DNA from 2 places in the Metabacillus indicus genome. Region 1 is predicted to be linked to the other one. Evidence: riboswitches for the same ligand, from Rfam matches in the RefSeq annotation. Region 1 holds a riboswitch; the other holds the start of a gene.
What was found. A riboswitch is a leader RNA that binds a small molecule or an ion and turns the genes downstream of it on or off. The one in region 1 is predicted to bind cyclic di-AMP.
Positions count from the first base shown of each region.

Region 2: linked by a shared signal. The riboswitch ahead of ACK1LH_RS13825 (cation:dicarboxylate symporter family transporter) and the one ahead of ACK1LH_RS17945 (potassium channel family protein) in region 1 are both predicted to bind cyclic di-AMP.

Region 1 is NZ_CP176757.1:3,491,021-3,499,746, reverse strand. Features, by position in the region: gene ACK1LH_RS17950 (heavy metal translocating P-type ATPase) at 1-2,218, shown strand, start outside; cyclic di-AMP (ydaO/yuaA leader) riboswitch at 2,946-3,086, shown strand; gene ACK1LH_RS17945 (potassium channel family protein) at 3,189-3,845, shown strand; gene ACK1LH_RS17940 (TrkH family potassium uptake protein) at 3,864-5,180, shown strand; gene ACK1LH_RS17935 (ZIP family metal transporter) at 5,210-5,935, opposite strand; gene ACK1LH_RS17930 (acyl-CoA dehydrogenase family protein) at 6,115-7,707, shown strand; gene ACK1LH_RS17925 (ABC transporter substrate-binding protein) at 7,790-8,726, opposite strand, start outside.
Region 2 is NZ_CP176757.1:2,690,844-2,699,569, forward strand. Features, by position in the region: gene ACK1LH_RS13800 (MFS transporter) at 1-746, opposite strand, end outside; gene ACK1LH_RS13805 (VOC family protein) at 889-1,317, opposite strand; gene ACK1LH_RS13810 (YqaE/Pmp3 family membrane protein) at 1,485-1,667, opposite strand; gene gndA (NADP-dependent phosphogluconate dehydrogenase) at 1,766-3,178, opposite strand; gene ACK1LH_RS13820 (DNA polymerase IV) at 3,283-4,524, opposite strand; cyclic di-AMP (ydaO/yuaA leader) riboswitch at 4,714-4,854, shown strand; gene ACK1LH_RS13825 (cation:dicarboxylate symporter family transporter) at 4,943-6,205, shown strand; gene ACK1LH_RS13830 (hypothetical protein) at 6,243-6,473, opposite strand; gene ACK1LH_RS13835 (hypothetical protein) at 7,097-7,273, opposite strand; gene msrA (peptide-methionine (S)-S-oxide reductase MsrA) at 7,382-7,909, opposite strand; gene ACK1LH_RS13845 (M20/M25/M40 family metallo-hydrolase) at 7,974-8,726, opposite strand, start outside.

The DNA of each region.
Region 1 (8,726 bases):
ATACGGAGTCAGTCTTGAAAAAGCTGAATTCAGTATTAGCGGAATGACGTGTGCAGCTTGTTCGGCAAGAATTGAAAAAGGACTGAACAAGCTCGAAGGCGTATCAAAAGCAACCGTTAACTTAGCTCTTGAAACAGGTTCGGTTGAATACAGCCCTTCTGTTATTACACCTCAGGATATGATCAAGCGGATTGAAAAACTGGGGTATGGAGCAAGTGTCAAAGCAGAGAAGGGCCATGAAGATACAGCAGACCGCAAGCAAAAAGAGATTGGGAAGCAGCAGAGAAAATTTATATTATCGGCCATCCTTTCAATTCCCCTGCTCTGGTCAATGGTCGGTCATTTCTCCTTCACCTCATGGATGTATGTGCCGGAACTGTTTATGAATCCCTGGTTTCAGCTGATTCTCGCAACTCCGGTTCAATTTATAATTGGAGGCCAGTTTTACATTGGCGCCTACAAAGCACTTAAAAATAAGAGTGCCAACATGGACGTTCTTGTTGCACTTGGAACATCAGCTGCCTATTTCTACAGTCTCTATTTGACAATAGAGTCCATCGGGCATGCCGGTCATATGCCGGAGCTGTATTTTGAAACGAGTGCTGTGCTGATTACCCTGATTCTGCTCGGAAAGCTGTTTGAGGTTAAAGCAAAAGGAAGATCGTCAGAAGCCATAAAAAAACTGATGGGACTTCAGGCAAAAACAGCAAGGGTGATCAGGAACGGCACCGAACTTGAGGTGCCTCTTGAAGAAGTTGCAGCAGGAGACACCGTGTTAATTAAACCGGGAGAAAAAGTGCCGGTTGATGGTGAAATTATAGAGGGGATCTCAGCATTTGATGAATCCATGCTGACAGGTGAAAGCATTCCTGCCGATAAATCACCTGGTGATCAAGTCTATGGAGCAACCATTAATAAAAATGGCTTCGTTAAGGTGAAAGCAACGAAAGTCGGCAAGGATTCAGCGCTTGCACAAATCATTAAAGTGGTTGAGCAGGCACAAACGTCAAAAGCGCCGATTCAGCGTCTCGCTGATCAAATTTCAGGCATATTCGTTCCGATCGTTGTCGGGATTGCCGTTCTAACGTTCCTGATTTGGATCTTATGGGTTGACCAGGGAAACTTTGCAGGAGCGCTTGAAAAAATGATTGCGGTGCTTGTCATCGCATGTCCATGTGCACTGGGCCTTGCTACGCCTACCTCCATCATGGCAGGTTCCGGGCGCGCTGCTGAAGCGGGTATTCTTTTTAAAGGCGGAGAACACCTGGAGACGGCACACCTTGTGGATACGGTTGTTTTAGATAAAACCGGTACTGTGACAAAAGGGGAACCGGAATTAACGGATGTGATTCTCTATGGTGACCGTGATGAAGAGACTGTCCTGAAGCTGGTCGCTGCAGCAGAAAATCAGTCTGAGCATCCTCTCGCCCAGGCCATTGTCGCCGGAGCAAGAGAGAAAGGCGTCGAGCTCGCAGAAGCAAGCAAGTTTGAAGCTGTACCTGGCTTTGGTATTAAAGCTGAGGCAGCAGGCCATGAAGTGCTGATTGGCACCATACGCCTTATGGATAAATACGGAGTTGACGCGCAAGCAGCTCTTTCAGAAAAAGAACGCCTGGAAGCTGACGGGAAAACGGCTATGCTTGCAGCAATTGACGGAGAACTGGCGGGCTTGATCGCTGTAGCGGATACGATTAAAGAGACATCTAAAGCAGCGGTTGAACGCTTAAAGCAGATGGGACTCGACGTCATCATGATGACCGGCGACAACGAACGGACAGCGCAGGCAATCGCAAAAGCTGCGGGCATTGAGCATGTCATTGCTGAAGTGCTTCCTGAAGGAAAAGCAGAAGAAGTGATAAACCTTCAGAAGGCCGGGAAAAAAGTGGCGATGGTTGGGGACGGCATTAACGATGCTCCCGCCCTTGCTGCTGCAGACACAGGCATGGCAATCGGCACAGGAACGGACATCGCCATGGAAGCGGCAGATATTACGCTGATGAGAGGCGATTTAAACAGCATTGCGGATGCCATCTACATGAGCAAGCTGACCATCCGCAACATTAAGCAGAACCTCTTTTGGGCTTTTGGGTATAATACGCTTGGCATTCCAGTGGCAGCGGCAGGGCTGCTTGCACCATGGCTTGCCGGAGCAGCCATGGCCTTCAGTTCCGTATCAGTCGTACTGAATGCCTTGAGATTGCAGCGTGCAAAATTATAAAGAGATCGAAACCAGGTCTGCTGCGGCGGCCTGGTTTTTTTGATGCAGTGATTGCCTGCTGTAAATGATGGGGATCCGGCTCTGAATTGACCTCGGATTGTTAGATGCTTGTTTTGGATTGTTAGACCCGGTATTTCGCTTATTAGCAAGGCAGTTTGGACTGTTAGACTCTGACTTTGGATCGTTAGCCGGACTGGAGCCCTCTGAGATGACCTCTTTTTCTAGCGGAACGCTGAACTCGGTCACAAGGTTTCTAGAAAAGAGGTATTCTGGCCTTTTATTCGCTGTATGATTGTTGATTTTACGGAGATTTGGTTCTAAAACTGAGCTGGATCGTTAGCCAGGCAGAAGCCCTCTTTAGATGCCTTCTTTTTCTAGGGAAAACGAAGTTATACTGTGGGAACCGCCTGCAGAGAGAGTTGGATGTAAAATGGATGAAGTTGGCAGTGAAAGTTCAAAAGTCGGTAGATAAAACACGGGAGTCGGCAGAAAAAAGGCAAAAGTCGGCGGTAACGAGTCATGTCCCTCCTGCGGTTCAGATATCAGCATCAAAGTTCACTAGTACAATATCCGAGAAACCCTAAAATTTACAGCCAGAGTCAGCAAAACACATATGTAAGCGCTTAACCAAACGATTTACACGTAAAATTAAAGCTTTTTGCCCGAATATGCCTCTTTACTGTCCATTCCAACAGGAGTAAGATACTCTCATAACTCACATTCATATGTTCTTAAATCGCTGAATCCATTAGGAGCGGGGGACCCAAATTTGCTGCAGACTGCAGCTCGGGGTGAATCCTTTACAGGTAGGGCTACTCTCATGGCCCGAATCCGACAGCTAACTTCGCAAGCGTTCTTGAGAGAGGATAAATGAAACATATTGCAGTCTGAAAAAACAGGCGCAGTGGTTCATGGAACCTCTGTGTCTTTTTTGTGTGCAAAATTAATGGATTGAAAGAAGGAAAATCAGGTGAGAAAGCAGTTTGCGGTTTTTGGGCTTGGACGTTTCGGAGGAAGTCTTGTAAAGGAATTTCATGAAATGGGAATTGAAGTGCTGGCAGTTGATAAAGATGATGAAAAGGTGCAGTACTATTCTCAATATGCCACTCTTGCTGTGCAGGCAAATGCGATTGATGAAGCAACACTAAAGCAGCTGGGGGTCCGGAATGTGGATCATGCCTTTGTTTCTTTTGGAGATGATATTGAAGGGAGCATCCTGACTACTCTGCTTTTGAAAGAAATGAAGATTCCGCAGGTCTGGGCAAAAGCCCAAAATGACTATCATCATAAAGTTTTAGACAAAATAGGAGCAGACAAAGTGATTCATCCCGAGCGCGATATGGCAAAGCGGATCGCGCATTATATCTTTTCTGAAAAAATGGTTGATTACATTGAACTTTCAAAGGATTACAGTATGGCGGAGCTTTTGGCGACCTCCAAAATCCACAGGAAAACGCTTATTGATCTGGATATCAGATCAAGATACGGCTGCAACATTGTAGGGATTCAGCGGGAGGAAGAAATCATTGTTTCCCCGCCTGCAGAAGAATTCATTAAAAGCGGTGATATTCTGCTTGTCATCGGACGCAATAAAGACATTTCAAGGTTTGAGGAGGAGGGGATGTAGGTGTTCAGCAGAAAAAGAATGCAGAGGTTAACACGATTAAATCCTTCTCAGCTGCTTGTCGTCGTTTTTGCAGCCGGCATTGTGCTTGGAACGGTTCTTCTGAAATTGCCATTCGCTACGCATGAGTCTGTCAGATGGCTTGACGCCCTATTTATTGCAGCATCTGCCATGACGGTTACAGGTCTTGCTACGGTTGATCCGGGAAGCACATTTACTACATTCGGGCAGACCATTATCGCTCTCCTTATTCAGCTTGGCGGACTTGGTATTATGTCTTTTGCCATCCTGATTTATATGGTCCTTGGCAGGAAGATTGGGATAAAAGAACGTCTTGTGATGCAGCATGCGCTTAACCAAACATCTCTTGGCGGAGTGGTCAATCTTGTCAAACACTTGTTTTTGTTTTCCATCTTGATTGAATTTGTTGCCATGGTCTTTTTATCAATCCGCTGGGTTCCAGAATTTGGCTGGTCCAAAGGTCTTTTCTACAGCTTTTTTCACTCCATATCAGCTTTTAATAATGCCGGATTTGCCCTGTGGCCGGATAATATTATCCGCTATGTAAATGATCCTTTGGTCAATATCGTTATTTCCTCCCTGTTTATCATCGGGGGGATTGGGTTTACCGTACTCCTGGATATATGGAAAAAACGGAAGTTCAGCAAATTTTCTCTTCATACAAGAATCATGCTGATCGGCACGCTCGTTTTAAATGTGTTTGCCATGTTTTTTATCTTCTTCGTGGAGTACAGCAATCCGGAAACACTCGGGAATCTGTCTTCAGGAAGCAAGCTGCTTGCCTCCTATTTCCAGGCGGTTTCTCCGAGAACAGCAGGTTTTAACACACTCGATATGGCGAGCCTTGATGAAGCGACTCTTTTTCTGATGATCATTCTCATGTTTATCGGGGGCGGCAGTGCATCGACTGCGGGCGGGATTAAATTGACGACAGCGATCATTATTGTCTTTGCGACCATTACCTTCCTGCGCGGAAAAGAAGATTTGACAATCGGGAGAAGAAGCATCCATCCGAGGTTTATTCTTAAGGCGCTGGCTATTGCGATGGTAAGCTTGATGTTTGTACTGACAGCAATCTTTATTATGACCCTGTCAGAAAAAGCCTCATTTATAGAAATCCTCTTTGAAGTCGTTTCCGCCTTTGGAACGGTTGGGTTATCGATGGGGATCACCGGCAGCCTGTCGGATCTTGGGAAAGAAGTAATCATCATCATTATGTTTATTGGAAAAGTTGGGCCTCTTACACTTCTGTTCTCATTGGCGAAACCAAAGAAAGAAAAAATCAAATATCCAAATGAAGACATTTTAACAGGATGAGAAAAGGGCTCCGCAAAAGCGGGGCCCTTTTACAAGTTAGATAAGATTAATGAAGCCAGTACACCAATGGAAGCAATAAAGCCTACTACCGGGCCGCCCTCTTCAAACGCTTCAGGCATCATGGTCGAAGCAACCATAGCGATAATTCCCCCTGCGGCAAAGGCGCCTATTCCTGCTATGACGGCAGGGCCTGCCTGCTGAAGGAGCGTATATCCAAGAAACGAACTTAAAGAGGACAGCACAAGAACGATGAGCCACATGAGAAGGATTTTCTTTTTTGAATACCCGTCCTTGCGCAGTCCCACAGAGCTTGAAAGTCCCTCCGGGAAATTGCTGATAAAAACAGCTGTGACCATCAGGAAACTGACGGCATTTTCCTGAAGCAGGCTGACTCCGATGATGACGGACTCGGGTATGGCATCGATGACCGTGCCGATAAAAATCGAGACTCCCGAATGATTCTCGGGATTTTTGTCTGAGCGTTTTCGGTCGCTGCCCCCTTTTTTCGTAATCAGCAGTTCACTGATGGTAAAGGTCAGCGAACCAATGATAAATCCCGCTGATGCGGTCATCAAGCCGCCATCATCTACAGATTCCCTCAAAAGTTCAAAGGAAGCTGCCCCTATTAAAACACCTGTACCAAACGACATTATCCACCCAAGAATTCTCCTTGGGATTTCCTTATAAATGCCAAGCAATGCGCCCAGCAAAATAGAGGAACCAGCAAAAGCTCCCCAAAGTGCTGCCTGAAGCATTTGTCTGACTCCCTCCTGCCCCGAATTTTCTATCTATAGCTTTCCAAAGATTGTTAAAAGAATACGAAGAAACATATGTAAAAGATTTGAATTTTCAGTAAAATAAGAAGTGAACGCATTTACTGAAACGGGGTGCACAATCATTGGAAGCAAATCTGCTGTTTAACTTGAAAAAGTATATGGATCATGAACTGTATGAATATACAATTACCCGTCTTTCTTCTTTTTATAAACGCTGCTACGGGGAATTTGACAGGCGTGCCGCACACACAGACAGGGAGGGACAGCCGAAGCTGATCCGCTATGATAAATACGGAAACGATGCGTCTGAAATATGGCTGAATGAGGGCTATAAAAAGACGATTGAAGAAACGTACGGGACCGGAATTGTCGGGTACTTGCATAAGCCGGTGCCTGAGCTTGGCAGAAAAGTAACCTATCATTACTCGTATGCTCTCGGATATGTGCTGTCACAGGTGGAATCAGGTTTTTACTGTCCGGTCACACTGACGATGGCGACGGCTTACCTTGTCGATGAATACGCAGATGATGAAGTAAAAGCAAGGTTCTTGCCTCATCTTATTTCAACAGGCGACACAGAGCTGTATGAAGGAGCGACTTTTTTAACAGAACGGCAGGGAGGCTCAGATGTAGGAGCTAATGAGACTAAGGCAGTGAAAACAAATGACGGGTACAGGCTTTATGGGGAAAAGTATTTTGCAAGCAATGCCGGTGCCTGCGGGGCTGCCGCTGTATTGGCAAGAATGGAGGGTGCCCCTCAGGGAACGAAAGGGCTGTCTCTCTTTCTTGTACCTTGGAGAAAAGACGACGGAACGCTGAATCACCTGTCAGTCAGGCGTTTAAAGGACAAGCTCGGTGTCCGTGCTGTCCCTTCTGCTGAAGTTGAACTGACGGGCGCACAAGCTTACTTGATTGGAGATCCTTCTAAAGGGTTTTACTATATGATGGAAGCGCTTAATTTATCAAGAATCTGCAACGCGATTGCATCCGCAGGCATTATGAGAAGAGCTTATGTAGAAGCAAAGTCCTACGCCGATAAACGTGAAGCATTCGGCAAGAAGCTAACAGAGTCCCCGATGATTAAAGAAACACTTGTCAAAATGGCCGTCAAGCAGGAGGTTCAGACAAGTGCCTGCTTTGAAATGATCGAGCTGTTTGAAAAATCGGCAAGAGAAAAAACTGCAACAGAAGAGGAGAAAGCCCTGACAAGGCTGTTTATCGCCTTGTTAAAGGCAAGAACGGCTGAAGAAGCGATTCACTTTTCGCATGAAGCCATAGAAATGCACGGCGGAAACGGGTATATAGAGGATTTTGTCACTCCAAGGCTGCTGAGAGATTCGCAGGTGCTGACGGTATGGGAGGGGACAGCCAATATATTGGGGCATGAGGTTCTTCGGCTGATCAGAAAGTTTTCCGTTCATGAATCGTTTACCGGATGGATTCTTTCCCATTCTGCAAACAGTCCTGAAGTCATGAAGGGAGTGAAGGAACTCGGGGAGCTCCTCTCTTATTTGAAAAATCAGGATGAAGACGCCTGGCAGCTGCATGCAAAAAAACTGTCCTCACTCATGTGTGATCTTTTGCTTACGGTCATTGCCAAGAAGGATGCAGAGTCCGGAGACGCGAGGAAAAGTGCTGTTGCAGAAATCTGGAATGATCTTTGCTGGAACCGCTCAGTTAAAGATGAAAAGATGCTTGCACTGAAATATTATGAGTTGATTACTGAAACGAGAGAATCTGTCATTCAATAGAAGAAACGAAAAAACGTCCACCGAATGGGAGGACGTTTTTTCGTTTAAAAGGGTCTATTTAAAGATAAGTGGGAGACAATGATTAGTTTTCGAGAACCAGCTTTTCAATATCATCAAGAACAAGATTCGCTGATTTTACTCCGCCTGATGTATTCCAGATTGCATCGCTCACCTGGTAAGCTTTGCCCTCCTTAACAGCATTCAGGTTTTTCCAAAGAGGATCATTTGTCCATTCTTCTACCTGTTTGTCTGCATCGGCTTTTGATTCAGCCGGGTTATATGTGAAGTAGAAGAGAAGATCTCCGTCCATTTCAGGAATTAATTCCTTTGTTACCTCACGTGCGAACAGGTCCTTTGGGTTATCAGAGAATACTTTTTCAAGGTTTGCAGGTTTTGTGAATCCAAGCTGCTCAAGAATGACTCCTGAGAATGAGTCTTTATTGTAAATGCGGGTAGCGCCAGCCATGAAACGGACGACAGATACGTCCTGATTCAGCTTTTCTCCGCCTTTTTCTTTCAGTTCAGCAATGCGTGCATTGTAGTCGGCAAGAACTTTTTTGCCTTCTTCCTCGCGGTCAAGAGCTTTTGCGTAGAATTTGAAGTTTTCCTGCCATTGTCCTTTCAGCGTTTCTGAAAAAACAGTCGGTGCGATTTTGCTTAGTTTTTCATACTGATCTTCCTGGCGCAGCTTGTTTCCGATAATTAAATCAGGCTTAAGCGCTGCGATTGCTTCTACATTAAGAGCACTTTCGTCTCCTACTACTTCAACGTCTTTCATGTCACCGGCAATATGCTCATACCAAGGGTCGCCAATCCATGATTTAACGGCTCCCACTGGAGTTACTCCAAGTGCAAGCAATGCTTCAGTTCCTTCATTTGTAAGGATGACCACTTTTTCAGGCTTGCCCTTTACTTCTGTCGTGCCCATTGCGTGTTCAACTGTATAAGATTCGCCTTCTTTATCTTTGCTGCCGGTATCGGCTGCCTCTTCTTTTTCGCCATTGCCGCATGCTGTAAGC
Region 2 (8,726 bases), 800 kb from region 1:
CTGACTTTGTGTATATGCCTCCATAAGAGATACAGGATGGCCAGCGAGCCAATGAGAAGAGGCACTGACATGGTGGATAAAAAGAGCAGCAGCCCCGTAACTCCGAGTCCTGTCAGCAATCCTCCGGTTGAATCGAAGTGTACCTTATGGACTTCCTCTTTAGGAAGCAGTTTTTTAAACAGGGGAAGAAGCAGGACAACAAATGCGGTGATGACAAATAAGTAATTCCATCCGAGATAGGTTGTAATGGCTCCTCCAATAACGGGTCCAAGTCCAAAACCGAGCGATGCGGCAGACGAAATCAGCGACATTGCCTTTCCTCTTCTGGAAATGGGAATATATTTACCCGCCAAAACCATGGCAAGACCAGGCACAGCCCCTGCTCCCGCTGCCTGAAGAACTCTCGCGAATAAAAGCAGATAAAAGTTATGAGAAATAAAACCGATAATGGATGCTGCACCAAGCATGGCAAGCCCGACTGCAAGCAGCCTTGAGATCGGAATAAAATCTGATAAACGGCTGTAAGTGAGAGTCGAGATGGCAAAAGCGATTGAGTATCCTGACACAATCCAGGATGCAGTGCCGGATGAAAGGCTCAAATCGCGAAGCACGCTCGGCAAAGCGACATTAAACATCGTCGTGTTCATCACAACGAGCCATACGGTTAAACTCCACAGCCATACAATTCTGTTTTCGTACTTTAAGCCAGGAACTGCTGGCGGTCTTTCTTCTATTATCGTTGACATTCTATCCCGCCCTCAGCTTTTATTTCGTATACCTAAAGAAATATATACTCTTACAGCCTGTATAGTCAACCGATTTGCTTCAATCGGTTCTGTAAAAAGATGAAAACCCTTCTTAACCAAGAAGGGCTCTCTTTTAGTCATATTATTCGTTTTCTTTAACAGCAGATACTTGCCATTCAACACCATATTTGTCTTTAACCTGACCGTATGCAGGACTCCAGAATGTTTCCTGAAGAGGCATTGTGACATTTCCGCCTGCTGAAAGTTTTTCAAATACATCTTTCGCTGCGTCTGCTGAATCAATATGAATCGCAATGGAAAGCTGCGAACCGAGAGTATAAGGCATTCCGGGAAACGTATCTGACAGCATCATGAGGGTATCGCCCGCTTTGAACTGTGCATTCATCACACGGTCCTTTGCATCAGCGGGAATAGGATGATTCGGATCCTCCGGCATTTCCCCGAATGTTTGAATCGAAACAAGTTCAGCATTTAATGCATCCACATAAAACTTCACTGCCTCTTGACCATTTCCATTTGTCACAATGTAAGGATTTACTGATGTGATCATGTTACACCTCATCGTCATAAATTTAATAAGAACATTTGTTCTGTATTATCATACCATGTACAGCTGCCTTTTGCTACACCCTTTTTAAAAGATGCAATAAATAAAGCCCGTCCCTCTATTTCTCTAGAGGCGGGCTAATTTCCTTCAGAGTCAGCATCTTTTTTAAGTTACCTCACTCCGTACTTCTTCATACGCTTCTCATCTTTTGCATCCTTCACCACAAGCACGGCGTGTATGGCTCCCGGAAGATAAAAAATGAGCGTCAAAATCAGGTTAAGCAGCGCCTGAAACGGTCTGCCGACAAACAGTACGGCAACAGGCGGCAGTAAAATCGCCAATAAATAAAGCATCACATCACCCCGTTCTTTTCTTATCCGTAACATTTTACCCCGATTCAGCGGTTTAGAAACAGCAAAAAACACGGAGCACAAGGCCCCGTGTTCTGTTTTTACTTAGACATCCATTCTGTATGGAAAATGCCTTCTTTATCTGTACGCTGATAAGTGTGCGCTCCGAAATAGTCGCGCTGCGCTTGAATCAGGTTTGCTGGCAATGTAGCCGTGCGGTAGCTGTCATAATAAGAAAGGGCAGCTGAGAAGCTTGGTACCGGAACACCCTGCTCAATAGCAACTGTCAGCACTTTGCGAAGAGCTCCCTGGTAGCTTTCTGCAATCTCCTTGAAGTAAGGATCAAGCAGAAGATTTGCAAGCTCGCCGTCACGGTCATACGCATCTTTGATTTTTTGAAGGAATGCTGCACGGATGATGCATCCTCCTCTGAAAATCATCGCGATGTCGCCATACTGAAGATCCCAGTTGTATTCCTCAGAAGCTGCTCTCATTTGGGCAAAACCTTGGGCATAAGAACAGATCTTGCTCATGTAAAGCGCTTTGCGGACAACTTCAATCAGTTCTTTTTTGTCTCCTTCATATGGTGTCACAGAAGGACCTGAGAGAATGCCGCTCGCTTTTACACGCTCATCTTTCATGGCAGAGATGAAGCGGGCAAATACGGATTCCGTAATAATCGGAAGCGGAACACCTAAATCAAGGGCACTTTTGCTTGTCCATTTTCCAGTTCCTTTTTGTCCTGCTGTATCCAGAATCATATCGACAAGCGGCTTGCCTGTTTCATCATCTGTTTTTGTGAAAATGTCAGCCGTGATTTCAATCAGATAGCTGTCAAGCTCGCCTTTATTCCACTCGGCAAATACTTCGTGGAGTTCCTGTGCAGATAAACCAAGAACATTTTTAAGGATGAAATAAGCTTCTGAAATCAGCTGCATATCGCCGTACTCAATGCCGTTGTGCACCATTTTCACATAGTGGCCGGCACCGTCCGGACCGATGTAAGTTGTACATGGATCTCCGTCCACTTTTGCAGAAATCGCTTCGAAAATCGGCTTTACAAGTTCAAATGCTTCCTTTTGTCCTCCAGGCATGATGGAAGGTCCTTTAAGGGCTCCTTCTTCTCCGCCTGAAACGCCGGTGCCGATAAAGTGAATGCCGCTTTCAGCAAGCTCTTTGTTTCTGCGCTGTGTATCTGTGTAAAGTGTATTTCCTCCGTCGATCAGAATATCGCCTTTATCAAGATGAGGAAGAAGCTGCTCAATCGTTGCATCTGTTGCAAAACCGGCTTTTACCATAAGAAGAATTTTGCGCGGTGTTTCAAGAGACTGAACAAACTCTTCAATGCTGTATGTACCTGTAAGGTTCTTGCCGCTGTGTTCTTTCAGCATTTCTTCTGTTTTATCTGAAGAGCGGTTATAAACGGCCACCGAATAGCCGCGGCTTTCTATATTAAGAGCGAGGTTTTTGCCCATGACGGCCAAACCGATAACGCCAATTTGCTGTTTAGACATGTTTATACTCCCTTTCTGTCCCAAATATCGTTGTTCGCATGAATATGCATTCCTTCTGTAAAATAACACAGTGCCCTTGCTTTTATCAAGAAAAGCGCCTTGTCTCATTCCCTTAAAAAATCTTTATTGAAACTTGTCCCGCTTGTTTTATCATCTTCCAGGCGGACCGCTTTCATCCCGCGTTTTATGACACTTTCGCCAAATTTTTTCTGGATGTCTTCAATCGTCTTATAAAGCGGCTCTTTTTTTGCATCCTCCTGAAAAGAAAACAGATCCAGCTGTTTATAGGCATCTCCTTTTGGGACAAGGTCCTGGCACGTCACCCCGAGCAACCGTACCGGCTCTCCTGTCCAGTGCCTGTCAAAAATCTCTTTGGCGTGAGTGTACAGCTCTTCTTTTTCACCAAGCGGGTTATTGACTGTCCGACTGCGGGTAAATGTGCTCCGGTCTGAGTAGCGGATCGTAATAAAGATTTTTGTTCCGAGCACCTCTTTCCGCTTCATCCGCATGCTGACTGACTGGGAAAGGCGGTTCAGGGTATCATACAGGACGCGCACATCGCTTGAATCTTTGGAGAGAGTGGTTGAATTCCCTATGCTCTTAAAATCATTGATGCTGTCCGGGTTAACTTCTCTGCTGTCTATGCCGTTTGCCCGTTTTTTCAGCCGTTCACCGTTTATGCCCAGGAGCTGTTTCAATGAAATCGGATCGGCTTCAGCCAAATCTTTGATTGTTTTGACGCCGATGGTGAGAAGTTTTTCTGCCGTTTTTTCCCCCACTCCGTGCATCTCGCCTGCTGGAAGCGGCCACAGTGTCTCGTGAAGCTCCCTCTTTCTGAGGACGGTGATGCCGAGGGGCTTTTTCATATTGGAAGCCATCTTGGCCAGGAATTTATTCGGTGCAATGCCGATACTTGAAGGCAAAAGCAGTTCTTCGAGCAATCGCTGCTGAATCGTTTTTGCCACTTGAAGCGGATTGCCTTCCTTCAAATATTCCGTCAAATCCAAATACCCTTCATCTATAGAGACAGGCTCAACCAGATCCGTAAATTCTCTTAAAAGGTCAAACATCGCTCTGGATGCCTTCCGGTACCGGTCAAAATTCGGTTTCCTGACAATCAGTTCAGGGCAATGGCGCTTCGCCTGCCACAACGGCATGGTTGTTTTCACGCCTCTGGCCCTTGCCTCATAGCTGCACGTCACAACAATACCCTTCCGCTCTTCCACATTTCCGGCTATGGCGAGCGGCTTTCCCCTCAGTTCAGGCTCAAACGCCATCTCAACAGATGCGTAAAAACTGTTCATATCCACATGGAGAATGACCCTTGGACCGCTCTGCTGTTTCATGCCGTTCAACTTCTTTCCAAACTGTTATAGTGCCTCAATTTTATCACAGTCAGCAGATGAACCGCTAATGATGGGGGCGGAATTAGAAAAGCGCAAAAATTTGATCCTTTCTTACTTTTTATAAAACAATTGACAGATTCCCCTTATCACAAGTAAATTATATCTTGTGTGTTTTTACGGTCCGTTAAATTTCATAACAAGCTTAATCTATTCAGAGCGGGGGAATCATGCATTTGGTAAGGCTCTTACCTTGGGGTGAATCCGTAAATGGAAGGGAACTCTCAATCCCGAATCCGACAGTTAACCTCGTCTGCTTTATTGGGAGAAAGACTTTAATTGTGTATTAAAGACCTTTCTTACTTTAGATTGGTCTTTTTTTGTATTTTCAGAATTCTTACATCTCAGAGGAGGTTCTTCTATGAAAAAAATTCGTTTGGGACTGGCTTCCCAAATTTTTATTGGTTTGACTTTAGGTATTTTAGTAGGTGTTGTCTGGTTTAATGACCCCCGAGTTGCCGCAGTTTTGCAGCCGCTTGGAGATTTGTTTTTGCGTTTGATCAAAATGATTGTCATTCCGATTGTTATCTCTAGCCTGATCGTTGGAGTTGCAGGTGCTGGGAATGGAAAAAACGTTGGAAGACTCGGCGGAAAAACCATTCTTTATTTTGAAATCATTACAACTGTTGCGATTGTCCTCGGCGTATTGCTTGCAAACGTCTTTCAGCCGGGGCAAGGAGTTGACCTTGAATCTGCCCAAAAAACAGATATCCAGCAGTATGTCGATACATCTGAAGAACAAAGTGAAAAATCGGTTGCCGAAACGTTCCTTCATATCGTGCCGACGAACTTCTTTAAATCTGTCGTAGAAGGCGATATGCTTGCCATCATCTTTTTCTCCGTCCTCTTCGGACTTGGCGTAGCAGCCATCGGAGAACGGGGAAAGCCGGTCCTTCAGTTCTTTGACGGTGTTTCACACGCGATGTTCCACGTCGTCAACCTTGTGATGAAAGTGGCTCCTCTCGGCGTGTTCGCCCTGATTGGAGTAACCGTTTCGAAATTCGGAATTGACTCACTGCTTTCACTTGGAAAATTGGTTCTATTAGTATATGCTGCCCTGATTTTCTTCCTGATTGTAGTACTAGGGGCAGTTGCCAAATGGGCAGGCGTCAATATCTTTTCCCTGCTTCGCTACATTAAGGACGAGCTGCTGCTTGCGTTCAGTACATCAAGTTCTGAAACTGTCCTGCCCCGAATCATGGAAAAGCTTGAAAAGATGGGATGCCCTAAAGGAATTGTGTCCTTCGTCGTTCCTATTGGATACACTTTTAACCTTGACGGATCAGTCCTCTATCAGGCCATCGCTGCCTTGTTCCTTGCACAGGTTTACGGCATCGAACTGACAATCGTTCAGCAATTGACTCTGATTTTAGTCTTGATGGTTACGTCTAAAGGAATGGCTGCCGTTCCTGGAACATCCTTCGTCGTTCTGCTTGCCACTCTCGGAACAATCGGCATTCCGGCAGAAGGACTTGCCTTCATTGCAGGGGTGGACCGCATCATGGATATGGCCCGCACAGTTGTCAACCTTGTCGGCAATACCCTTGCTGCCATCGTGATGTCGAAATCCGAAGGCCAGTATAACCGGATTAAAGCGAATGAAGTCATGAAAGCAAGTGCATAAATAAGTTGAGCCCCCGGAAAATGTCCCGGGGGTTTTGTTAATTCTTATTGTACTTCTTGAATACATATGTAAGCACTCCTCCAACAATCCCGATCATGGCAGCAACCGGTGCAGAAAACACAAATCCGAATGCTATTGCAAATCCGACTCCGGCACCTACGGACGGGTCCTCGTTAGGATAAAGTTCTGCAAAGAGTGCCAGCCCCAGACAGATTAGAATAAATGATCCAATCTCTGTAATCAAAAACCCCTGAAAAAAATGTTTCATCTTATGCTCCTCATGATTTTATTGAAGTTCTCTCTCGTGAGAACATGGATTGTGTATTTGCTTACCCTCCACCCATCGATTTTCGGTATCAGAGGGTACGATTCACCACTTTGCTTACCCTCTCACATCGTTTCTCAGTTTGCGGGGGTACGATTCACTGCTTTGCTTACCCTCCCACATCGTTTCTCGGTTTCCGAGGGTACGATTCACCACTTTGCTTACCCTCCCACATCGTTTCTCAGTTTCCGAGGGTACGATTCACCACTTTGCTTACCCTCCACCCATCGTTTCTCAGTTTCCGAGGGTACGATTCACCACTTTGCTTACCCTCCCACATCGTTTCTCAGTTTCCGAGGGTACGATTCACCACTTTGCTTACCCTCGCAGTTCGTTTTTCGGTATCCGAGGGTACGATTCGTACATTTGCTTACCCTCCCACATCGTTTCTCAGTTTCCGAGGGTACGATTCACCACTTTGCTTACCCTCTCACATCGTTTCTCAGTTTCCGAGGGTACGATTCACTCTTTAAATGACTCTCTAATGCTGCTAGCCTCAAGCTTCCTTCCACGAATTCAAAAACACATCATCCCTTACAAGAATGATGTGCTCCGCTTGACCCTGATTACTTGCACTCTACTTTATCAAATCCAAACCGCTCCAGAAATTCATTGTAAGCTTCCATTCTGCCGAGGATTTTTCCTCTTTCCAGCTCTTCCATGTTCTCCTGGAGGAGTTTGCAGTTTTCTTCGGCTCTTGTTTTCACATATGATGCAATGGCACTTTCATTAAATGTATTCATTGTAATCACTCTCCTTATTATGGAAAATACCCATTGCAGGTTTAATACAAACACAGAGCCGAACATCGAAAAAGCCCTCCGTCCAAATGAACAGAGGGCTTGCTTGCTTTATTTCTTCCAGTTGTTCCGGATAAATTCTTCTCTTCCGGACTCTTCGCGCTCCTGCTTGTACTTTTCAGGGTTTTTCGCGTAGAATTTCTGATGGTATTCTTCTGCCGGATAAAATGGAGCGGCAGGAAGGATTTCAGTCACAACAGGTTTTTGAAAGCGTCCGCTTGCTTCAATTTCCTGCTTTGTTTTCTCAGCCTTCAGCTTTTGCTCTTCTGTGTGATAGAAAATGGCTGTGCGGTACTGGCTGCCGCGGTCAAAGAACTGGCCGCCGTCATCTGTCGGATCAATCTGCGGCCAATAGAGCTCAAGCAGGGTGTCATAGGAAAAAACATCCGGATCAAAGGTAATTTCGACCGCTTCCCTGTGTCCTGTATCACCTGTTTTGATTTGTTCATATGACGGATTATCAAGGTTTCCTCCCGTATAGCCCGAAACGACTTCAATAATGCCCGGCTGTTCGTCGAACGGCTTCACCATGCACCAAAAACAGCCGCCTGCAAATGTTGCCTTTTCTCTTCTTCCCATGATATGCACCTCTTTCTATGATGTAAAACAGCAGACACAATCCATGTGCCTGCCATCTTTTCACTTATTCGCTTTTAGCTACTTCTTTGATTATTGATACCACAAGTTCAGCTGTTTTGACAAGTTCTTCGATTGGCATCTTTTCATTTGTCGTGTGGATGTCTTCGTATCCGACAGCAAGGTTGACAGTCGGAATATCAAAGCCGGCAATCACGTTGGCGTCACTTCCGCCGCCGCTTGTCTGAAGCTCGCTTGTACGGCCGATGTTTGCTGCCGCGCGCTTTGCCACTTCTACAACGTGATCTCCTTCGCCAAACTTAAAGCCAGGATACATCACTTCGATTTCAACTTCTGCACGGCCTCCCATTTCAGCCGCCGCACTTTCGAACGCTTCTTTCATTTTAGCAGTTTGGGCTTCCATTTTTTCAGGAACGAGTGATCTCGCTTCAGCCAGGATATTCACTTGGTCGCACACAATGTTTGTTTGTGTGCCTCCTTCAAATCGGCCGATGTTTGCTGTTGTTTCATGGTCGATTCTTCCAAGCGGCATTTTCGCAATGGCTTTTGAAGCAATCGTAATCGCAGAAATGCCCTTTTCCGGTGCAACGCCTGCGTGGGCCGTTTTGCCGAAAATAGAAGCTCTCACTTTTGCCTGTGTCGGAGCAGCCACAATAATGGTTCCTACTTTTCCATCACTGTCGAGAGCATAACCGAATTTAGCCGTCACTTTAGAACCGTCCAACGCTTTTGCGCCTACAAGGCCGGACTCTTCTCCAACTGTGATGATAAATTCAATTTTCCCGTGAGCGATGTTGTT